Regions from separate parts of the Mediterraneibacter butyricigenes genome, predicted to be linked through region 1. Evidence: a T-box and tRNA genes for the amino acid it is inferred to sense, from the RefSeq annotation. Region 1 holds a T-box; the other regions hold tRNA genes.
What was found. The T-box of region 1 lies ahead of thrS (threonine--tRNA ligase). A T-box ahead of a tRNA ligase gene usually reads a tRNA of that ligase, here a tRNA-Thr.

Region 1 (7,942 bases):
ATCCTGGATACCGGAGCCATCGCCATCGTTTCCAAAGAAACGCAGCTGCAAGAGGCATTGAATTCTTTAGGGAAAACACCGTCTCTTGTAATTACCGACAGCCAGGCCTTCAAAGAAGTCGCACAGATTGTGCCGCCGACGGTTCCTCTGACTTCCTTTTCCATTTTGTTCGCACGACACAAGGGAAGTCTCCCCATTGCCGTCCGTGGAGCCAGAGCATTGGATCAGCTTCAGGAGCATGATACGGTTCTGATCAGTGAAGGATGTACCCATCATCGCCAGTGTGACGATATCGGTACCGTAAAACTTCCCCGATGGATCCAAAAGCACACCGGAAAACATCTGAATTTTGAATTCTCCAGCGGCACCGGATTTCCGGAGGATCTGTCAAAATACCGTCTGATCATCCACTGTGGTGGCTGCATGCTTAACGAACGTGAGATACGCTACCGCATGAAATGTGCTGATGATGCCGGTATTCCGATCACCAATTACGGAATCGCCATTGCTTATATGAACGGCATATTGGAAAGAAGTATTGAAATCTTTGATTTTTCCTGATGCAAAAAACAGGCAGATGAGGCTGCTAAAGCTAAAGCCGCTGAGTAAACATTCTTTCAGTAAAAAAAGTCACAGCGCCAAAATCGGTACTGTGACTTTTTCATATTTTATTACGTTCTTATGTTTTTCACTTCTATTATGCTTTTATTTTGCTTCCACTTCAACCTTACGGATCTCTTTTGTCCGGATTTCTTCCAGGATTGCATCCATAAATTCCTTCAGATCCTTCTGACCTTCATCCCCTAAGAATCTGCTTCTTACCGATACCTTTCCTTCAGACTGTTCTTTTTCTCCGACTACCAGCATATACGGAACTCTTGCCAGTCTTGTCTCACGGATCTTGTATCCGATCTTTTCAGATCTGTTGTCCACCGTACACAGGATTCCGTTTGCTTTCAGCTTGGAAGCAACTTCCTGTGCATAATCCTGGAACTTATCAGAAATCGGAAGTACACGTACCTGTTCCGGACACAGCCAGGTCGGGAAGTTTCCTGCATACTTTTCGATCAGCCATGCCAATGTTCTTTCATAACATCCAATAGAAGTTCTGTGGATAATATATGGACGAACCTTGTCTCCGTTCTGATCGATATAGTACATATCAAACTGCTCTGCCAACAAAGCATCCCATTGAATGGTAATCATAGTATCTTCTTTTCCATATACATTTTTGGCATTGATATCTACTTTCGGTCCATAGAATGCAGCCTCTCCAACATCTTCTACGAACGGGATTTCCAGCTCTGTCAGGATATTACGAATATCCTGTTCTGTCTCATCCCAGACTTCCGGTTCTCCAATATATTTTTCACGGTTATTCGGATCCCATTTGGACAGATGATAGGTTACATCCTCTTCTACACCCAGCGTTCTCAGACACTTCTGAGCCAGTGCGATACAATCTTTAAATTCTTTCACCATCTGATCCGGACGAACAATCAGATGTCCCTCTGAAATCGTGAACTGGCGGACACGTGTCAGTCCGTGCATCTCACCGGAATCCTCGTTTCTGAACAAGGTCGAAGTCTCACCATAACGAAGTGGAAGATCACGGTAAGATTTCTGACTTGCTTTATATACATAATACTGGAACGGGCAAGTCATCGGACGAAGTGCAAAAACTTCTTTATCTTTTTCTTCGTCTCCCAGTACAAACATTCCCTCTTTATAGTGATCCCAGTGACCGGAAATCTTATAAAGGTCACTCTTTGCCATCAACGGAGTCTTGGTACGTACATAGCCCCAGTTGTTGTCTTCCTCATCCTCGATCCATCTCTGTAATGTCTGGATGATCTTGGTTCCCTTTGGCATCAGAAGCGGAAGTCCCTGTCCAATTACATCTACAGTTGTGAACAGTTCCATCTCACGTCCCAGCTTGTTGTGGTCACGTTTCTTGATGTCTTCCAGATGCTGCAGGTATTCATTCAGTTCATCCTTTGTCGGGAATGCACTTCCGTAAATTCTCTGAAGCATTGCACGGTTGGAATCTCCTCTCCAGTACGCACCGGAGGATGAAGTCAGCTTAAATGCCTTGATTCCCTTTGTGCTCATCAGATGCGGTCCTGCACAGAGATCCACGAAATCTCCCTGGCTGTAGAAAGAAATCACTGCGTCTTCCGGAAGATCCTGAATCAGCTCTACCTTATATGGCTCATTCTTTTCTTCCATAAATTTAATCGCTTCATCTCTCGGAAGGGTAAATTTCTCAAGCTTTGCACCTTTCTTGATGATCTTCTTCATTTCTTTCTCGATCTTGTCCAGATCCTCTCTGCTGAACGGCTCTGCATCAAAATCATAATAATATCCTGTATCAATGGATGGCCCGATTGCAAGTTTTACATCCGGATAAAGGTTCTTCACTGCCTCTGCCAGAACATGGGAACAGGTGTGTCTTACCACTCTCAATCCTTCCGGATCCTTCGCTGTCAGAATGTTCAATGTACAGTCTTTATCCAGTACCGTACGAAGATCTACTACCTCTCCGTCTACTTCTCCTGCACAGGCAGCTCTTGCCAATCCTTCGCTGATGTCAAATGCAACATCAATCACAGATTTGCTCTCTGCATATTCTTTGACCGATCCATCTTTTAATGTAATTTTCATCTTTCTTCCTCCTCTATGAATCTAAATCACCGGAAATGTCTTCCGACACGTTCCGAAATTGTATGCGGTCGCCGGGGCTTTCAGCAAGCTTCACCTTTGGCTCGTCACAAAACAAAAAATCCCTGAACAGCCTTCACACTGTTCAGGGACGATAAGCAATACCGCGGTTCCACCCATTTTGTAAAATATTACCACTTCATTGGACGATAACGGTGTCGGCCGGATCCGATTAAGGATCACTCCAGGGTGGTCTTCAAATGATGCCTCATAAGACGCTTTCACCAACTGCATCTCTCTCTGAATGATTTCTCATTCTACTCTTCCTGTCATCGCGTTGTTTCTTTTCTTTTGGTTCTTTCTTAGTTCCACTTCATTATAGCAACTTAAAATTCCTTGTCAAGTGCTTCTTGCAAAGAATCTTTCTCCTGTCGCTGTTCTTACAATTTTTTCTCTTTTTCCTTGCGGATTTTGCTGATTCCAATCTTTCCGATGTTCTCAGATCAGCCCCAGTTCTTTCATTGCATACTGGATTCCATCCTCTTCTACCGTTTTTGTCACGATCTGTGCGCAGGGATCCAAGATTGGATCATGATGTCCCATCACGATCGCATGAGAGGTATATTCCATCATCGGCAGATCATTGGAACTGTCCCCGAATACATAGATCTGATCCAGATCCAAATGCAAATGTTTTCGGATAATCTCGCAACCGGTTGCCTTGGAATGTCCTATCGGCATAATCTCGTAGGTTCCGTACTGCCGATCGATTGCCTCCATCTCTTCCTGTTCCAGAAATTCCAGAAATCCTTTCACATCACTTTGCTCGTCCGTATAAACAAATAATTTATCATACGCGAACTGATCTTTTCCGGCAAACATTTCTATACCGATACCCATGTTTCTGAAATATCTTCTCGTATTTTCCAGTTTGTCAAACCTTGACACACGGATCGGGAAATAATCATCTTCGATTCCTTCGAAAATTCCATCAATCTTACATTCTTCCATCTTTTTGATGATTGCCTGACTTCGCTCTACCGAAAGTGTAGAGGAATACAGCACCTCATCCTTATATTCTGCATAAGTTCCGCAACCACAGATATATCCGTCAAACGGAAAGCGTTTGATTGGAGAAGGCATACTGCAATAAGTCCGCCCGGTATTGATAAAGAGATAGTGTCCGTTTTCTTTCGCCTTTTTCAACGCTTCAAATGCACTTTCCGGTACCACATTTTCAATTTCACTGTATAAAGTTCCATCAATATCATAAAATAACGCTGCCGGTTTCATCCTTTTCTCTCCTCTCGCATCCCATTTCACTTATTCTGTTTCAAACTCATCTGATCTCATTTTGTTCTTATAAGCTATCTTTTTATATTTGTTCTTGTCTTTCCAGTAGCACCTGTCTTCACAAAGTTTGCTCCGAATTCTATCATTTATGGCATTTTCCTGTCAAATCATATTTCCCACAGCACCGATCATCACTACCAGTCCCGCCACAAAAAGCAATGCAGAAATCCCCAGAAGCATCAGCGGGATCCATGGGTTTCCCTTTGGAAACAGTTTTTTACGCTCTTCTCCTGCTTTGCAGTGAATCAGATACCGCCCCAGATATATCAGGAAGGGAACCACCGCTGCAAAACATAAATAAATTCCCACCGAAAACAGCACATACTCTCTTCCCGTCGCTGTAATCTCAGTCAGCTGCAAGGTCTCACTCTCCTGCGGAATTGCTCCCACCGCTATGGTAGAAAGGATCGATATTCCGTTATTGATTCCATGAAACAGCATATTATAAAACATGTTGTCTGTTTCCAACACCAGATAGGCCATCATGATTCCCAGAAATGCTGTTGGCACCATACGAACCGGATTTCCGTGAAACGCTCCGAAAACCAGTCCGCTTATGATGATCGGAATCCATTTTCTCTGCCGCATGATTTTCGGCCTTAAAAGACTGTGCAGAAACAGTCCGCGAAAGATCATTTCCTCACAGATTGCCGGCAAAATCACAATGATTAAAATCCGCATTTCCAATGGAACACTTAAAAATGCAGACATCAAGCCGGAACTCACTTCCCCGACTTCCGTGGGAAACAGCACCGTCATAATCAGCGTTGCCACCGTCATCAAAATCATGGATGCAATCCAGAGAATCACCGTTCCGGCCGTCTGACGAAACGTCGGTGTCTGGAGTGGGAATACCTTTTCCAGGTCTGCTCCGGCTGTTTTTGCAATCAGAATTGCACATGCAAATAGCAGGAGCTCATTCACTCCTGTCCCGTAAAGCCCCAGTACGCTGCCCAGCGGAGACAGGAATATAATGATTCCCGCTATGATAAGTCCTAAAATTCCATGGTAGATATGAAGTTGTCTATTTGTCTGATTCGTTCTGCTCTGTTCTTCCATCCGTGCCTTCCTTCATACACGGAAACACAATCTCTACTTTGAAAAGATCTGCATCAGTCAGAATTCTCAGTGTTCCTCCCTGCAATTCTGTAAAGCTCTTCGCAATTGCAAGGCCAAGACCGGAACCTTCTGTCTTTCTGGAAACATCTCCGCGTACAAACCGGTCGGTAATCTCTTCTGTATCAAAATTCAGTTCACTGGCTGATACATTTTTCATCACGATCCGCACCTGATCCCCGATCACGTCCATCTCAATGTAAACCCGGGTATTTTCCAGAGCGTATTTCGTAATGTTGACGATCAGATTTTCAAAAATCCGGTAGGTCTTCTGGCTGTCCAGCCACAAAATCACTTTGCCTTCCGGCAGTTTCCACTTAAATTCAAGATTGGCTTCCTCTCTTTTACTATCATACTCCAAACCAACCTGTTTTAACAAGCCTACAATGTCAACTTTCATGAAATTCATCGTAACGTTCTTGCTGGTCGCTTTACTGATTTCAAAAAGATCTTCAATCAACGCTTTCAACCGAAGAGACTTTCTTTCCAGAACTTCAATATATTCTTTCTGATTTTCCCTGTTTGTTTCCTCTTTTAACAGATCTGTATAGGTAATGATCGCCGTAAGCGGTGTTTTCAGGTCATGAGACACATTTGTGATCAGTTCCGTCTTCATCCGCTCACTCTTCACCTCTTCTTCCACCGCCTTTTTAAATCCGACCTGGATCTTCCGAAGTTCCTCTGCCACCGGATCAAAGATTCCGTAATCTTCGTCAAGTCCCACCTCCAGATTGCCAAGTGCCAGCTCGTTGGTAGACGCCAGAAGTCTGTCATACTGTTTCCTTACATCCCCAAAATAATGTCGCAGGAAAAAGAACAGTAACACCGAATACAGACAAATCGCCAGGAATCCGTAATCCCACAGAAAAGAAACAATCAGAAAAATGATTCCATTTAAGATCACGACCTTCAAAATGGTACGGTTTGTTTTTTTCTGCAGATCCACATGCAACAGTCCATTATAAATCTTTTTCAGTACATCCAGAACTTGTTTTCCCACTTCACGGATTGTTTTTCCACGCACTTTTCCGATCAGCGTCCGTTCTCTGAAATACTGCTTCTTCATTGTAAAGATTGCCCGAAGACACACCGTACTCCAGAATGCCGCACCATACACCAGAAGCCACATCAGTACATTTAATCCCATGCAGATAATATAGCCCTGCGCACTTCCTTTGGACACATTCAGCCCCACATTGATCGCCGAAGCCATGGAACCATTCAGCGTCCGCCAGACTACACTGACACAACTCCTGTTCACGGCAGCGATTCCCGCAATTACCAGTAATACAACTTCAAACGGAACCCGGAAATATTTTTCCGTACCGATTCCCCACGCCTTGCAACAGGGAATCCACAAGCCCAACAAGATTGCCACTCCAAACAGCAGCAACTGAAACATCCGATAGATTCCGTTATCTGCCAATTTCATCGTATTCAGATAAGTTCCCATGTCATCCACACTGGCAAGATAGCCGTCCAGCTGTTTCTGGGTCATTCCATAAGTGATCACGGCCTGTTCCGGCACCGCAATCTCAGTCAGATCCTCGTTGTTTTCCACCTGATCCAGAAGATAATTTTCCAGATTGTACTGCATCTGATTATCCACGGCAGTTCCATCCACCTGTACATCATTCAGGACTGCATTTTCTCCATATGTAAAACGAACTCTCAGCGCATACTCCGTCTGGTCCTGCATCAGATTTTTCTGCACACTTTCCGACACATTTCCCTGTTTTAATTTTCCATCCCAGCCATAAACCGCACTATCCATATATTTTCGCGCCAGATAGAACTGATCCGTATCATCATACGCTTCCTGAATAAAGGAACGATCCGAATCCCCACTGATCTCATTGTATAAAATGTAATTCCCCGCAACCAGCGGCTTTACAATATCTTCCATCACTTCCGGATCCAGTTCTGTTCCATCCAGAGACTTTTCCATTTCTGTGGCAAATGCCGAATATCCAAAACACATCACTGCCGAACAGATCAACAGCAGACAGATTGTTATGATCCAGCCTGTTTTATGGTTGTTTTTCAATTTTATAGCCAACGCCCCACACCACCTTTAAATATTTCGGATTTTTTGGATCCACTTCGATCTTTTCCCTGATATTTCTCACATGTACCATGATCGTATCCGTGTTGATTGCCCTTTCCTGCCAGACTCTCTCATAGATCTCTTCTGCGGAAAATACCCGTCCCGGATTCTTCGCCAGAAGCAACAGAATCTTGTATTCGATAGGCGTTACCTTTACCGGAGCACCGTCCACTGACACCTCAACCAGATCTTCATTGATCTCCAGCCCACCAATCACATGTACATTTTCCGAAGGTTCCAGCTTTTCTAAAAACTTCCGGTATCTTCGAAGCTGGGAATTCACCCGCGCCATCAGTTCCATCGGCGTAAATGGCTTTGTCACGTAATCATCCGCTCCGATATTTAGCCCCGTAATCTTATCCACTTCCTCTGATTTTGCTGACAACATAATAATTGGAAAATCATATTTTTCCCGGATTTTCATGGTCATTCGGATTCCGTCCATCCGAGGCATCATAATATCCACAATTGCCAAATGGATCTCTTCTTTCTCCACCACTTCCAAACCTTCGATCCCATCTTCCGCTTGAAAGACCACATACCCCTGACTTTTTAAATAGATTTCAATTCCTTCCCGTATCTCCTTGTCGTCCTCAACGACCAAGATGTGATTCACTTCCATATTTCATCCTCTCCCATACCTGTTTCTATCTTTTGCTCTCCTGTAGTTCAGCCTTTTTATTTCATACTCTTTGCTTTGCACTA
Region 2 (7,942 bases), 830 kb from region 1:
AACCACCTCCGCTTTTCCTACACACTGCCCTTTATACTGATAGATAGCCTGTGCCTCCCGGTTTTCACCTCCGCTGACCAGCTCATATTCTACACTTACATCTTTCAGGTCCAGATCTTTCGGCAGCACTACATAAGGATTCTCGGTCAGACATTTTTCTACCTTCCGGCTGTCCATTTCATTTTCCAGAGAAACCTTCTTGAAATTCTGGAACACGTACTCGAACATCGCCTTCGTATCTGTATAAACATTTGCCCCATAAGAATGAAGATTCACTGCAACCAACTGCAATTCTCCATTATCCGCAAATGTAACCAGCGTAGTCTTTGCCTGATCCGTAAATCCGGTCTTCCCTCCCACACAATATTCATAATAATACTGATTGTTGGCATAAAGCATCTTATGATTCTGCTGAAAGGTTCTGGCCTCATTTACCAGATTCGTAGGTGGAATGGTATGACTTAAGGACTGTTCGATCGTCCGGAATTCTTCCTGCTGAAAGACCGCTGCTCCAATCAAAGCCATATCATGCGCCGTCGTATAATGCTCCTCATCATGCAGCCCATTTGCATTCATCCAATGAGAATTTGTACATCCTAACTCCTTAGATCGGAGATTCATCTGCTGAATAAAGGTATCATAATCTCCGCCCATCTTCGCGCCAACACTCTCAGCAACCGCATGTGATACCTCGTTTGCCGAAGCCAGCAACACCGCATACAGGGCATCTTCCAGCGTAATTTCTTCTCCTGCACGCATTCCTATATGAGCATCTCCCGGCTCCAGAAAAGAAACACTGTCCTGGGTAAACGTCACCTTATCCGTCAATTCCGCATTTTCCAGTGCAACCAACGTCGTCAGAAGCTTGGTGATACTTGCCGGATAATATTTTCCATCCATATTCTTGGCGTACAGAATCGCTCCGCTGTTCACATCCATCACAACCGCTCCGCCGGCATAGACAGATGGTCCCTGCGGCCAGTTCTTTACTTCATTTGTCTCCGGTGTAATCGCATAAGATTCATTCATCTCTTTCTGTTTCGCTTCCTGTTCCTTCTGCGCCTGCTGTTCCGGTGTCAGCGTCTCCTGCTGTGCTGCCGCTTCTTCTGCATGCACAGTCTGTATGGAATTCCTCGAAAATATAGATTTTCCATTATTTTCGGAATTCCCACTCTCCCATAAGATTCCGATACCTCCTGTATGAAATAGTAGTGCAAACAACAAGATTCCGCTCCATATCTTTGTCCAAAGTTTTTTTCTATTTCTGATTCCGGTTTTATTTTTCATTGATTACTTTTTCCTCATTTATTTTCTATACTGTTTCGCATCTTATTTTACTGTATTTATATTTCATATTCTGTACATATAATAAATAATTAAATACAGCCTGTCTTTATTAACTTATATTTTATCATATGTCTTATAAAATGAAAACTAAACCAAATTCAAAACTCCACGCCTAAAATGAAACTATGAGAAACACTCTTTGTGACATAAATAAAAAGGCTAAATCCATGTCTTTACATGAATTTAGCCAAAAATAAAATGCCCAGAACCGGAATCGAACCAGTGACACGAGGATTTTCAGTCCTCTGCTCTACCAACTGAGCTATCTGGGCATTTAGCACATAAAATGTGCGAGTTGCGGGGGCAGGATTTGAACCTGCGACCTTCGGGTTATGAGCCCGACGAGCTTCCAGACTGCTCCACCCCGCGATATTAAGTTTAAAGCCGATGATCGGACTCGAACCGATAACCTGCTGATTACAAATCAGCTGCTCTGCCAATTGAGCCACATCGGCAAGAATCAAATCTAGCCATTCGGCTAATGGATGGAGAAGGATTCGAACCTTCGAAGGCGTCGCCAACAGATTTACAGTCTGCCCCCTTTGGCCACTCGGGAATCCATCCACGTAGTGGGACCTACAGGGCTCGAACCTGTGACCCTCTGCTTGTAAGGCAGATGCTCTCCCAGCTGAGCTAAGATCCCACAACGACCCAGAAGAGACTCGAACTCTCGACCTCCGCCGTGACAGGGCGGCGCTCTAACCAACTGAGCCACTGGGCCACACAAAACTAATGCTTTGCGTTAGAAGGTATGTACCTTCAAAATCACATACAAAGAACTCTTTCATCCATTCTCCTATCACCTGTTTGGTTATGCCCTCGACCTATTAGTAACAGTCAGCTCCATGCATTACTGCACTTCCACCTCTGCCCTATCTACCTCGTCGTCTTCAAGGGGTCTTACTAACTTGACGTTATGAGATATCTCATCTTGAGGGGGGCTTCACGCTTAGATGCCTTCAGCGTTTATCCCTTCCCGGCTTGGCTACTCTGCTATGCTCTTGGTAGAACAACAGATACACCAGCGGCCAGTCCATCCCGGTCCTCTCGTACTAAGGACAGCTCCTCTCAAATATCTTACGCCCACGCCGGATAGGGACCGAACTGTCTCACGACGTTCTGAACCCAGCTCGCGTACCGCTTTAATGGGCGAACAGCCCAACCCTTGGGACCTACTTCAGCCCCAGGATGCGATGAGCCGACATCGAGGTGCCAAACCACTCCGTCGATGTGAACTCTTGGGAGTGATAAGCCTGTTATCCCCAGGGTAGCTTTTATCCGTTGAGCGATGGCAATCCCACTTTATACCACCGGATCACTAAGTCCTACTTTCGTACCTGCTCCACCCGTCGGTGTCGCAGTCAAGCTCCCTTCTGCCTTTGCACTCTTCGAATGGTTTCCAACCATTCTGAGGGAACCTTTGAGCGCCTCCGATACCCTTTCGGAGGCGACCGCCCCAGTCAAACTCCCCACCTGACATTGTCCCCCGACCCGATCAGGGCCGCTGGTTAGAAACCCAATACTGCAAGGGTGGTATCCCAACAGCGACTCCCCAACAACTGGCGTCATTGGTTCTTAGTCTCCCACCTATCCTGTACATGCAATATCGAATCCCAGTATCAAGCTGGAGTAAAGCTCCATGGGGTCTTTCCGTCCTGGCGCAGGTAACCAGCATCTTCACTGGTATTTCAATTTCACCGGGTGCATTGTTGAGACAGTGCCCAAATCATTACGCCTTTCGTGCGGGTCGGAACTTACCCGACAAGGAATTTCGCTACCTTAGGACCGTTATAGTTACGGCCGCCGTTTACTGGGGCTTAAGTTCAAAGCTTCGCTTGCGCTAACCTCTCCCCTTAACCTTCCAGCACCGGGCAGGCGTCAGCCCATATACCTCACCTTTCGGTTTTGCATAGACCTGTGTTTTTGCTAAACAGTTGCTTGGGCCATTTCTCTGCGGCCTGTCACCAGGCACTCCTTCTCCCGAAGTTACGGAGTCATTTTGCCGAGTTCCTTAACAATGCTTCTCCCGTCGGCCTTAGGATTCTCTCCTCATCCACCTGTGTCGGTTTACGGTACGGGTATTTTATGAACAATAGCGGCTTTTCTTGGCAGTTAGCTCACACGCTTCCTTACTTATAGTTCAGTCCGCATCACGTCTTCTCCTTATGAGGCGGATTTGCCTACCTCACGGATACCTCGCTTGCACCGGTCTTTCCATTCCCGGCTCGTGCTCTCTCCCTGCGTCCCCACAGTTCTGTCATAAAATAGTACAGGAATTTCAACCTGTTATCCATCGACTACGTCTTTCGACCTTGCCTTAGGCCCCGACTTACCCAGAGCAGATCAGCTTTACTCTGGAAACCTTAGATATTCGGCCGGAAGGATTCTCACCTTCCTCTCGCTACTCATTCCGGCATTCTCTCTTCCATACAGTCCACTACTCCTTCCGGTATAGCTTCTTCCCGTATGCAATGCTCCTCTACCAATCTTCTAAAAGATTCCTAGGCTTCGGTAGTGTGTTTCAGCCCCGGACATTTTCGGCGCAGGACCTCTCGACTAGTGAGCTATTACGCACTCTTTGAATGTATGGCTGCTTCTGAGCCAACATCCTAGTTGTCTTCGAAATCCCACATCCTTTTCCACTTAACACACATTTTGGGACCTTAGCCGTAGGTCTGGGCTCTTTCCCTTTTGACCATCCAACTTATCTCGGACAGTCTGACTCCCATACAGCATCTACACGGCATTCGGAGTTTGATATTCTTTGGTAAGCTTTGACGCCCCCGCGGAAATTCAGTGCTCTACCTCCGCAAGACTCGTATGAGGCTAGCCCTAAAGCTATTTCGAGGAGAACCAGCTATCTCCGGGTTCGATTGGAATTTCTCCCCTATCCACACCTCATCCCCACCCTTTTCAACGGATGTGGGTTCGGTCCTCCATTGCCTTTTACGGCAACTTCAACCTGGACATGGATAGATCACCCGGTTTCGGGTCTACTCCGTCTGACTTCTCGCTCAGTTAAAACTTGGTTTCCCTTCGGCTCCACACCTACAGTGCTTAACCTCGCCAGACAGCGTAACTCGCCGGACCGTTCTACAAAAAGTACGCGGTTCCGCCAATAATGCGGTTCCACAGCTTGTAAACATATGGTTTCAGGTTCTCTTTCACTCCCCTCCCGGGGTCCTTTTCACCTTTCCTTCACAGTACTATGCGCTATCGGTCACTAAGTAGTATTTAGCCTTACGGGGTGGTCCCCGCTTATTCAGTCAAGGTTTCTCGTGTCTCGACCTACTCTGGATCCCGCCTTGTCAACTCGTCTTTCGCTTACGGGGCTTTCACCCTCTCTGGCTGGCTTTCCCAAAACCATTCTGCTAAACTCATTGAATCAATTTCGCGGTCCGAACCCCAGCATGCACGCACACTGGTTTGGGCTCTTCCGTTTTCGCTCGCCGCTACTCACAGAATCACATGTTGTTTTCTCTTCCTCCGGCTACTTAGATGTTTCAGTTCACCGGGTTCCCCTCCTAACGTTATGTATTGGCGTTAGGATACTTGAGGTCTTCTCAAGTAGGTTTCCCCATTCAGAAATCTCCGGATCAATGGATATTTGCTCCTCCCCGAAGCTTTTCGCAGCTTATCACGTCTTTCATCGGCTCTTAGTGCCAAGGCATCCACCATACGCTCTTTTTAGCATAACCAACTTGCTTCGATTCACGGGAATGAATCTCAGCCACACATGTATAGCGTTACATGCGTTGGTAATAGTTCAATTATTTTAGTTCGTTTTCTTCGAACAAGTTAATGTTGTTAACATTACCTCGGATGTCTTGATATTTCTATCTTATCTTTGTATGCGATTTTCAAGGTACATAAAGATGCTCGATGTTGCTTCGCATCTTCTCTTTATTTCATTGACTGAATTTATCAGTCATTAGAAACCTGAACACTTTTAGAACTTCCTCTTTCTTTTTGTTCAACTCTCTAATCACTGGTAAAACCAGCTATCCGAACAGCACTTCCCTGCTGATGGGGTTGACCTCAGGCTCCCCTCTTTTCAGTTGCCTGTGTCTGTATCTATGCATAAATGTCGAGCAGCGATTCCGCTCTTTCATTTATTCTTTTTCAATTTTGGCGGCCACCTACTCTCCCACACCGTTACCAGTGCAGTACCATCGGCCGCTTAAGGCTTAACCATCGTGTTCGGGATGAGAACGGGTGTTTCCCTTAAGCGCATCGCCACCAAAAACCTTTAGGTTATTGATAACCCAACAATAGACAACAGCACTCTCTACTTTTTCTTCCGTTTTAGTTGGATTGTTCCAGACGAAAGAAATATTTCTTTATCCTTAGAAAGGAGGTGATCCAGCCGCACCTTCCGATACGGCTACCTTGTTACGACTTCACCCCAGTTATCGGTCCCACCTTCGGCAGCTCCCTCCTTACGGTTGGGTCACTGACTTCGGGCGTTACCAACTCCCATGGTGTGACGGGCGGTGTGTACAAGACCCGGGAACGTATTCACCGCGACATTCTGATTCGCGATTACTAGCGATTCCAGCTTCATGTAGTCGAGTTGCAGACTACAATCCGAACTGAGACGTTATTTTTGAGATTTGCTCGGCCTCACGACTCTGCTTCCCTTTGTTTACGCCATTGTAGCACGTGTGTAGCCCTGCCCATAAGGGGCATGATGATTTGACGTCATCCCCACCTTCCTCCAGGTTATCCCTGGCAGTCTCTCTAGAGTGCCCATCCTAATTGCTGGCTACTAAAGATAAGGGTTGCGCTCGTTGCGGGACTTAACCCAACATCTCACGACACGAGCTGACGACAACCATGCACCACCTGTCTCGAATGTCCCGAAGGAAAGGCGACATTACTCACCGGTCATTCGGATGTCAAGGGCAGGTAAGGTTCTTCGCGTTGCTTCGAATTAAACCACATGCTCCACCGCTTGTGCGGGTCCCCGTCAATTCCTTTGAGTTTCATTCTTGCGAACGTACTCCCCAGGTGGACTACTTATTGCGTTTGCTGCGGCACCGAATGGCTTTGCCACCCGACACCTAGTAGTCATCGTTTACGGCGTGGACTACCAGGGTATCTAATCCTGTTTGCTCCCCACGCTTTCGAGCCTCAACGTCAGTCATCGTCCAGTAAGCCGCCTTCGCCACTGGTGTTCCTCCTAATATCTACGCATTTCACCGCTACACTAGGAATTCCACTTACCTCTCCGACACTCTAGATCAACAGTTTCCAATGCAGTCCCGGGGTTGAGCCCCGGGTTTTCACATCAGACTTGCTGTTCCGTCTACGCTCCCTTTACACCCAGTAAATCCGGATAACGCTTGCCCCCTACGTATTACCGCGGCTGCTGGCACGTAGTTAGCCGGGGCTTCTTAGTCAGGTACCGTCATTTTCTTCCCTGCTGATAGAGCTTTACATACCGAAATACTTCTTCACTCACGCGGCGTCGCTGCATCAGGGTTTCCCCCATTGTGCAATATTCCCCACTGCTGCCTCCCGTAGGAGTTTGGGCCGTGTCTCAGTCCCAATGTGGCCGGTCACCCTCTCAGGTCGGCTACTGATCGTCGCCTTGGTGAGCCGTTACCTCACCAACCAGCTAATCAGACGCGGGCCCATCTTGTACCACCTCAGTTTTTACCCCTGCATCATGTGATGCTGTGGTCTTATGCGGTATTAGCAGTCATTTCTAACTGTTATCCCCCTGTACAAGGCAGGTTGCCCACGCGTTACTCACCCGTCCGCCACTCAGTCACAGGATCTTCATCTCCGAAGAAAATCAAATCAAGTGCTTCGTTCGACTTGCATGTGTTAAGCACGCCGCCAGCGTTCATCCTGAGCCAGGATCAAACTCTCGTATAAAGAACTTAGGCTTTGTTCTTTGAAGCCTTATGTTCGTTTACGCTTCGCATGTTCTGAGCGAGGTCTCCCACGAACTTAGAACTGTCGAAGCTTCTTCGTTTGTGTCCAGTTCAGAATCAACCTTCTGGCTAATTCTTCCCTTTTTACTGTTGTTTGGCATTGAACACTTGATGAGGTTCTTCACGAATCTAGTGTGAAAGCCGTTCGGCTTCGCCGAACTTCCTCGTGTCCAATACGTTCTTGAATTTTTTCTCTTATAAGAAATTTTCAAGGGTTGTTGTCTATTGTTCAGTTATCAATGTTCTTTTTCTTTGCTGTGCTCTCACGAGTCAGCCTAAATATAATACCATACATCTTTAAGCTTTGTCAACAGTTTTTTAAACTTTTTTTAAAAACTTTTTCGAAGCAGTTCTTATATTTAGAACGGAGAAAGAGGGATTTGAACCCTCGCGCCGGTCACCCGACCTACACCCTTAGCAGGGGCGCCTCTTCAGCCTCTTGAGTATTTCTCCAGCTACTGAATCAACCTACCAATGATAGGCCTGTATTCAATTACACTTTGCATTTTCGCTGAGTGCAAAAGTTATTATACTAAAAGCTTTTCTTTCTGTCAATGTCTATTTCACATTTTTATAAGATTTTTTTATGCGCTCTTTTAAGCCTGATTTCTAAGTTCCATCTCTTCCCAGATATGGTTCTTTCACGCTCTGTT
Region 3 (7,942 bases), 1.3 Mb from region 1:
CGGAAAATGCTTCCGCACATTTCAGATTGCTTACCAGAGAAATCTGATTTTCACCCTCAAAATCAAAGCTTTCGCCCTCCGGATACTGTGCCACTGCGCAGGTAATCGAGATTTTATCCTCCTGTGCCGCCTGGAACAGTCGTTCATCTCCCGTCAGTGTCAGATGCACCGTCGTTGCGCCTTCTTCCAGACTGCTTTCATCAATTTTCACATCCGGATAGGTATAGTCTTTGAAGCCTTCTCCATTTTCATCTACCACCTGAATCGGCTGAGAATTCACCGGACGATAATTATCCTCTCCCACCGGTACATTCAGGCAGGCAATCACATTATATCCCATCTGTAAGGTCTGATTAAAATTACAGGTCACAGTCCCTGTCATTACCCTTCCGGACCATAACCGCTTATTGTAGGTTGCATCCGGATCGAAGGATGTATTGGAAGAATAGGCATACAGCGTCATGTAACATCCGTCTGTCAGGCTGTCTGCCAGTTTGACTTCCACATCCACCGAAGTATCTTCGACTTTAAAATTCTCCGTCCGCAAAAGTTTTGCAGAGCAGGCTGCCAGAATTTCATCCGCAGTCGGCTTCGATGCATCCGCTGCTTTTGTCACCGTAACCGCATTGGAGACATAATCGGTCGTCTCTTCACCGCTGGCATCACGCATGACTGCCAGAATTTTACTTCCCTCTGTCGGTTTTGCTGTAAGATTCAACGTATTTTCTCCGCTCTGAAGATTTGTAAGGACTGCAAAGCATAAACTGGTATAGTTATTTAACTTTGCCTCCTCATAAGTCTCCCCGGAATCCAACTGGATTATCCGCAGAATCCCCGCTGATGGCAGATTTGCAATCTGCACTTTGACACTGGTAGTGTCTGTGGTAATCGCATCTTCCGCAATTGTAATTTGACTCTGATCCTCAGAGACTGCTGCCTGTGCCGTAAATCCCGGTAACGTCAGCATCATCACCATTGCCAGAAGCAATGCCACACTTCTTTTCCATGTTTTCAGAAACATTTTCTTCCTCCCTTCGTGTCCCTGCACGTTTTTCTCGCCCCAATTTGTATTAGAAACAGCTAACCATCTTTTCCGAATTACCGTCCGAAGTTTATACCCGTCACCAGAACGTCAGGACCTTAATCGAACTTGAATTTCGGCTCGTCACAAAACTAAAAGAGGTTAGCTTAAGCTAACCTCTTTTAGTTTACCATAGACCTTATTTTCCGTTCAATCTCATTCTTCTAACAGAGAATTTATCTCATTAGGATCATCCAACAGATACTTGCACTCGATCGAGCGATCCGTAGTTCCCCAGCCCGCCAGCACAAAATCAACGCCTGCGTCTTTTGCACAGGAACTATCGTATTTGCTGTCGCCCACATACAGGACATCCGCCGCCTGTGTCCCTGCTTTTTCCATATATTTCAAAAGTGGATCTCCAAAAGGCTTGTGCTTCTCGGTATCGTCGGCACAGATCACAATGTCAAAATAGTCATTTAATCCAAACATCGTAAAATCCTGTTCAAATTCTTTCCGATTCTTAGAGGTTACGATTCCAAGCCGACAGCCTTTTTCTTTTAACACTTCTAAAATCTCCCGGATTCCGGGGAACAATTCAATCTCATCTTTAAACGAACGCATATGCCGGTTCCAGATCTCCAGTGCCGAAAGTTCTATCTTCATCTGTTTCAATGCATCCGCTCCCGGAATTCCGAATGCAAACCGAAGTTCTTCCCACGGAATATCTTTCCCGGTCACTTCCTTAATCGTCCTTTGAAATGAAACCAGATCCGGCTTCTCTGTATCCGTCATCGTTCCGTCTATGTCAAACACTACATGACTGTATCTCATAGATTGTTCCTCCTGCTTTTCTTTGGCACAGTTTTTATTCTTCTGACTTTCCCATCTTTTTCTATAAGAACAGCTTCATTTTATCTTATCTTCCCTGTCTCTACAACCCCTGTTTTATTTCTCTTTTTATTCCTGCCATCTTATCCCTGATGCTTCCTGTATTCTTTCGGTCCATCGGATACGGTCGCACCAGTCTGTTCGCCGGATTCCGGTTCCGTACCGGTTAGAAAAACGTGCGTCGTAACTCAAAAAATCCGAATCTTCCTCTTCTCGAGAAACATTCGGATTTTCTTTGTTCATGCGGGTAGCCGGACTTGAACCGGCACGGGATTTCTCCCGAGAGATTTTAAGTCTCTTGTGTCTGCCTATTCCACCATACCCGCACAGTGGGACCTACAGGGCTCGAACCTGTGACCCTCTGCTTGTAAGGCAGATGCTCTCCCAGCTGAGCTAAGATCCCACAAACGACCCAGAAGAGACTCGAACTCTCGACCTCCGCCGTGACAGGGCGGCGCTCTAACCAACTGAGCCACTGGGCCATATATTTAATCATAGATACATCTGGCAACCGGATCGATTGCCAAATGTAATTGCCAATGGACCTTCGGGGACTCGAACCCAGGACCGATCGGTTATGAGCCGATTGCTCTAACCAGCTGAGCTAAAGGTCCATATGCTGTCCCTTTCAGGAACAAAGCCGATGATCGGACTCGAACCGATAACCTGCTGATTACAAATCAGCTGCTCTGCCAATTGAGCCACATCGGCATACTTACCTTACTGAATATCTTTATCTACTACACCAGGCAGCTGATTTGTAACCAGCGCTCTGCCTGCGATTGACGCGGTCAATCTTATGGAATTGAGCCATATCGGCATATTCAAAGTAGTGACTCCGACGGGAATCGAACCCGTGTTACCGCCGTGAAAGGGCGATGTCTTAACCGCTTGACCACGGAGCCAAAGTTTACATCATAAAATCCGCCGCCTGTTCAGTGACGAATTTTATGATAGCATAATTTACATGGATTTGCAAGCTTTTTCTACTATTATTACTATTCTATGATCGGTTCTTTTACGATAAACGGAAAATAATCTCTGATCTTATAAAATTCTGCCAAATGTTCTGTTACCAGATGTACCGCTTCTTTTTCATCACTTCCTCTGAAAATCGCCAGCCGGACCGCCATCGTATCTACCGCCACTCGCATCACGCCCAGATTGGCAATATCCTTTTCGTCAAATGTGGCAACTTCAATAAATCGATTCGGATATATATTCACGAGTCCGTCTGCTTCTAATTTTCTCAACGCGTCCCTGACCGGAGTCCGACTGATTCCAAGGTCTTTTGCGATTGCTGTTTCCGGAACTTTATCACCGGGATGAAGTTCCAGTGTTAATATCCTCTTTCTTTTCAAGTTTTTTAATCATGGCGTTTTTCATACAAAAAGTAACTCTCCCTTTAATAATATAGAATCTGGCATCTTTTCACAAGAGCACTCTTCTAAAAACTCCTATTTCAAAACAGTTCTTTATAAATTTTGATAATGCGGTTTCTGTCTAATTCTACAAAGTTATTTGCCATCAGACGTCCCTGATTTTCCAGAACAGAATCTGTAAACTCTTCGATCTGCTCCTCCGTCATTCCGTATTCATGCAATGCCTTTTTCTGGATCAGATGATTCAGCAGTTTCTCCAGTTCTTCGTAAACTTCCGAACTGTCACATCCTAAGATTTCTGCTATAAACTGATTCAGCACAGCAATCTCTCCGTCCGTTTTTAATTCCATATAATTCTTCATCACTCCGGTAAAGATTGCGTAGTTCGATTCTCCGTGAGGCACATGGAATGTAGCTCCCAGCGGATAACTGAGCGCATGCACTGCCGCACATCCTGCATTTCCGAATGCAATTCCCGCATAATTACTTGCCACAAGGAAATCTTCCAGAAGCGGTTTTCTTGCGTCCGGACCTTCTTCCGCAATCTTTTTATAACCGTTTAAGATCATCCGGATTGCCTGATATCCGAACATTTTTGTCGTATCGGTTGCCTTCGGTGACAAACTGGATTCCACCGCATGGATCAACGCATCAATGGAACTTGTTGCAAAGAACTTAAATGGCAGTCCGCTCAAAAGTTCCGGTACCAAAACCGCACTGTCTGCATACATTTCATCTACCGCCAGACCCTTCTTGGTTCCTCTGCTGTTCAATGCCAGGATCGCAATATTGGTAACTTCACTTCCGGTTCCACAGGTGGTCGGTACCAGAACCAGTTCTTTATCTTTCTCGATTTCCAGTTTTCCGTCATAAAGATCCAATACCGGCGAAATATTTTTCAGCGCGAAAATCTTGGAAATATCAATCACGGTTCCTCCACCGATGGCGATAATCCGTTTGTGTGGGCCATTGATATCTTTGTACATCGCCTCGACCATATCATCCGATGGTTCTCCTGCTCCGTATTTTTCCTGAAAAAGTGTATCGCATTTCAGATCCAGCTCTCCAAAAAACGGTTGATAAATATACTCATTGGTGATCACCAGGTCGCCTTCTCCGATCTGAAATTCTTCTGCGAATTCCCCGGCAGTTGCATATTTATAAATCGTGGGTTTCAACATTAATTCTTTCATTGTGAATTCCTCCGTTTTCGGTTCTCCTTACTTTCCCTTGTTTTCCTGTTATCTCTCATCGATCCGGATGATGACCTTCAGCCAGTGGTCGCTTCTCGCAAGCATGTCTTCAAATGCTGTCTGAATCTCATCCAATGGATATACCGCCGAAATCATCTTGTCTGTGATGGTTCCGTCTTCCAGCCATTTTGAAACCGTTTCAAAACGATGACAGTTCATCCGGGAACCGGCAATCGTCAGTTCCTTTCTGGTAATCAGTCCTGCCGGAATTTCTGCCGGTGTATCATCAAATCCAATCTCTACAATTGTACCACAAGGTGCCGCCAGTTTTACAGCCTGCGCGAAGGTAAAATGCATTCCCACCGCATCGATCACGGCTTCCACGCCACCTTCGGAGAATTTTTCCACTTCTTCTTCCAGGTTCTGTTTTGTACTGTTGACCACTGCATCTGCACCAAAGTTCTCCGCGATTTTCAGTTTTACATCTGCGATATCCGTAACCAGAACCTTGATTCCCTGTTTCTTCAGAACCTGAAGCACCGCTACACCGATGGTTCCGGCTCCGAAAATCACCGCCTTATCTCCGCTCTTTACATTTGCTTTTGCCACAATATTGGCCGCAATCGAAAACGGTTCCCCCAATGCCGCACACTCGAAGGATGCAATTCCACTGTAAGGATAAAGATGATCTTGTAGGGTTAAAGCAGATCAGCGGCGTTGGCGGACAGGTTGATTTTATCCGCGGAGCCTCCATGGCTGACCATGGGATTTCCATCCTGGCATTCCCTTCCACTGCCGCAAAGGGTAAGATTTCCAAAATCGTACCCTTCCTTGATGAAGGAGCCGCAGTCACCACCTCCCGAAATGATATCGACTATGTCGTTACCGAATACGGGGTTGCTCATCTGAGAGGAAAAACACTGCGTAAAACGCAGCCATTTACTTTTTTATTTATTTAACACACAACACACACCAAAAAAGAAAGTCTGTTGTCACGAGAGTTGCTCCTCCCTGTGACCGCAGGCTTTTTTAGTTATAGATCATCAAATCTTTCAATTTTGTCCACACATTTTCTCAAACTCCTAGTGATTTCAACCATTATATGATAAAATAATATGTCATAACGAAAAAAGGTTCCCTGAACCTTTTAGTCGTATGCCTAGCAATAAAATATCTTTAAGAAACGAGGGAAAAACGTGAAACAATTCATTTACAAATGGAACAATCTCAGTCTGATCCTGCGTATTGCAATCGGACTTGTCATAGGTATCGTTCTCGCACTGGTATGCCCGCAGGCGACTGCAATTTCCATTCTCGGAGATTTATTTGTGGGTGCTTTGAAGGGAATCGCACCGATTCTGGTCTTCGTACTGGTGGCCAGCTCTCTGGCAAATGCAAAAGGCGGCGTAAAGCATCAATTCCGTACTGTTATTTTCCTATATATGCTCAGTACCTTTCTTGCTGCCGTTGTTGCTGTACTTCTGAGTTTTGTATTTCCGGTTACGTTAAAACTGTCTGAAACAGCTTCCGACAACGCTCCACAGAGCATTTTCGAAGTCATCAGCAGTCTGCTGAACAAGATCGTTGCAAATCCGGTGGACTCTTTGATCAATGCAAATTATATCGGAATCCTTTTCTGGTCTCTGCTGCTTGGTATTGCGTTGAAGAAACTGGCCTCAGACAACACCAAAGAAATGTTTGCAAACCTCTCCGATGCAGTCTCTCAGATTGTAAAATGGATCATCAATCTGGCTCCATTCGGAATTCTGGGTCTTGTCTTTTCTTCCGTCTCTACCAACGGTCTTGGAATCTTCAGAGACTATGGAAAGCTGTTACTCTTACTGGTTGGATGTATGCTCTGTGTAGCTCTTATCGTAGATCCGCTGATCGCGGCAATCTGCCTGCACCGGAATCCATATCCTCTGGTATTCCGCTGCCTCAAGGAAAGCGGAGTCACCGCATTCTTTACCAGAAGTTCCGCAGCCAATATCCCGGTCAACATGGCGCTCTGCGAAAAGCTTGGTCTGGACAAAAATATTTATTCTGTCTCCATTCCGCTTGGTGCCACCATCAATATGGACGGAGCTGCCATCACCATCACCGTCATGACACTGGCCGCAGCCAATACACTTGGAATTTCCGTCGATATTCCAACAGCAATCTTCTTAAGCGTGCTTTCTGCCGTTGCTGCCTGTGGTGCTTCCGGTGTTGCCGGAGGATCCCTTCTTCTGATCCCAATGGCATGCTCCTTGTTCGGAATCAGCAATGACATTGCCATGCGAGTCGTCGGTGTAGGATTTATCATCGGAGTCGTTCAGGATTCTCTGGAAACCGCCATTAATTCCTCCGGAGATGTTCTGTTCGCAGCGACTGCCGAATATCGGGAATGGATCAAGGAAGGACGGAAATTGCCATTTTAAGAAAGTGCTTTACTTACCTTATGCAAACTTTTTCGATATGGATGAAACGTGTTGATAAAGAAGTCCCTCAGTACTTGGTACTGAGGGACTTCTTTTAAATCAAATTTCATATGTGAGTTATAAAGATACAACTTTAACTTCTGCAAAAGGAATGCATAAGGGAAGATCCGAAGCCTCAGTACTTTCTGAGAGCGAGCGTGAGCGCTGCTCGAAGGATATCTCTCTATGAGGCGAAGGCAAGCGTAAGCGGTTCCCGTTGCAACCTTTTGCGGGAGGATAATAGTCTTCATCAACACATTTCATCAGAATCCGCGCTCTGTTATCATTCCATCCGGAATCTCTTTTCCGATCCACTTCCAGACTTTTTCTTCCGATGTATTCAGAACCAGAGTCTCATCAAATCCTTCTTCTTCCAGAAGTTTCTCCACTCTGTCAAATCCGCCTACATACAGCGGATCATGGGCGTCTGAGCTTAAGATCACCGGCACCTGAAGTTTCTGACACCATTTCAGCATTTCCTGATAATTCTCCCGGCAATGGATTCTGGAATTACCCGGAAGAAGGGAACTGTTGTTGACTTCCAGTGCCACATGATACTCTTTTGCTGCTTTCGCCAGTTTCTCATAATCCAGAGGATTCCTGTCATCATCCGGATGAGAGACAAATTTCACCTTCTCATGCTTCATGCAGAGGATCAGATTCTCAGTGTTCTTCTCTTTTCCCTGATTCTTATAACAGTATCTGTGAATTCCCACGATGGCATAGTCCAATTTAGCCATCAGATCATCTTCCAGGGACAAAGATCCATCATCCAGTACATTGACCTCACTTCCATACAGAATCTTTACTCCGTACAGATTCCTTGGACCACTCTTTAAGTTCTTAAAATAAAACGGATCACAGGTTCCGGGAATTCCCGGTCCATGCTCCGTACATCCTAATATTTTCAGTCCTCTTTCTGCTGCAGCCTGTGCATTTTCCCGGACGGTTCCAAAGGCATGCCCGCTCATAATGGTATGCGTATGTAAATCTGCG

Region 2: it encodes a tRNA-Thr, which carries the amino acid that the T-box ahead of thrS (threonine--tRNA ligase) is inferred to sense. The anticodon was not compared.
Region 3: it encodes a tRNA-Thr, which carries the amino acid that the T-box ahead of thrS (threonine--tRNA ligase) is inferred to sense. The anticodon was not compared.

What each region holds. Positions count from the first base shown of each region.
Region 1 covers NZ_BHGK01000001.1:2,322,553-2,330,494, reverse strand. The annotation lists gene hydF ([FeFe] hydrogenase H-cluster maturation GTPase HydF) at 1-561, shown strand, start outside; gene thrS (threonine--tRNA ligase) at 706-2,664, opposite strand; T-box leader at 2,806-3,003, opposite strand; gene KGMB01110_RS11485 (HAD-IIB family hydrolase) at 3,160-3,954, opposite strand; gene KGMB01110_RS11480 (CPBP family intramembrane glutamic endopeptidase) at 4,117-5,073, opposite strand; gene KGMB01110_RS11475 (sensor histidine kinase) at 5,039-7,189, opposite strand; gene KGMB01110_RS11470 (response regulator transcription factor) at 7,161-7,859, opposite strand.
Region 2 covers NZ_BHGK01000001.1:1,493,056-1,500,997, forward strand. The annotation lists gene KGMB01110_RS07335 (D-alanyl-D-alanine carboxypeptidase family protein) at 1-1,116, opposite strand, end outside; tRNA gene KGMB01110_RS07340 (tRNA-Phe) at 1,547-1,619, opposite strand; tRNA gene KGMB01110_RS07345 (tRNA-Met) at 1,643-1,716, opposite strand; tRNA gene KGMB01110_RS07350 (tRNA-Thr) at 1,730-1,802, opposite strand; tRNA gene KGMB01110_RS07355 (tRNA-Tyr) at 1,830-1,911, opposite strand; tRNA gene KGMB01110_RS07360 (tRNA-Val) at 1,918-1,990, opposite strand; tRNA gene KGMB01110_RS07365 (tRNA-Asp) at 1,995-2,068, opposite strand; rRNA gene KGMB01110_RS07370 (23S ribosomal RNA) at 2,155-5,045, opposite strand; rRNA gene rrf (5S ribosomal RNA) at 5,474-5,591, opposite strand; rRNA gene KGMB01110_RS07380 (16S ribosomal RNA) at 5,698-7,230, opposite strand; tRNA gene KGMB01110_RS07385 (tRNA-Ser) at 7,655-7,742, opposite strand.
Region 3 covers NZ_BHGK01000001.1:1,032,774-1,040,715, forward strand. The annotation lists gene KGMB01110_RS04830 (DUF3783 domain-containing protein) at 1-1,021, opposite strand, end outside; gene KGMB01110_RS04835 (HAD family hydrolase) at 1,238-1,855, opposite strand; tRNA gene KGMB01110_RS04840 (tRNA-Leu) at 2,155-2,238, opposite strand; tRNA gene KGMB01110_RS04845 (tRNA-Val) at 2,243-2,315, opposite strand; tRNA gene KGMB01110_RS04850 (tRNA-Asp) at 2,321-2,394, opposite strand; tRNA gene KGMB01110_RS04855 (tRNA-Ile) at 2,453-2,526, opposite strand; tRNA gene KGMB01110_RS04860 (tRNA-Thr) at 2,551-2,623, opposite strand; tRNA gene KGMB01110_RS04865 (tRNA-Glu) at 2,746-2,817, opposite strand; gene KGMB01110_RS04870 (GntR family transcriptional regulator) at 2,911-3,273, opposite strand; gene KGMB01110_RS04875 (4-hydroxybutyrate dehydrogenase) at 3,375-4,487, opposite strand; gene KGMB01110_RS04880 (zinc-dependent alcohol dehydrogenase) at 4,536-5,129, opposite strand; gene KGMB01110_RS04885 (acetyl-CoA hydrolase/transferase C-terminal domain-containing protein) at 5,147-5,446, shown strand; gene sstT (serine/threonine transporter SstT) at 5,684-6,907, shown strand; gene KGMB01110_RS04900 (phosphatase) at 7,210-7,942, opposite strand, start outside.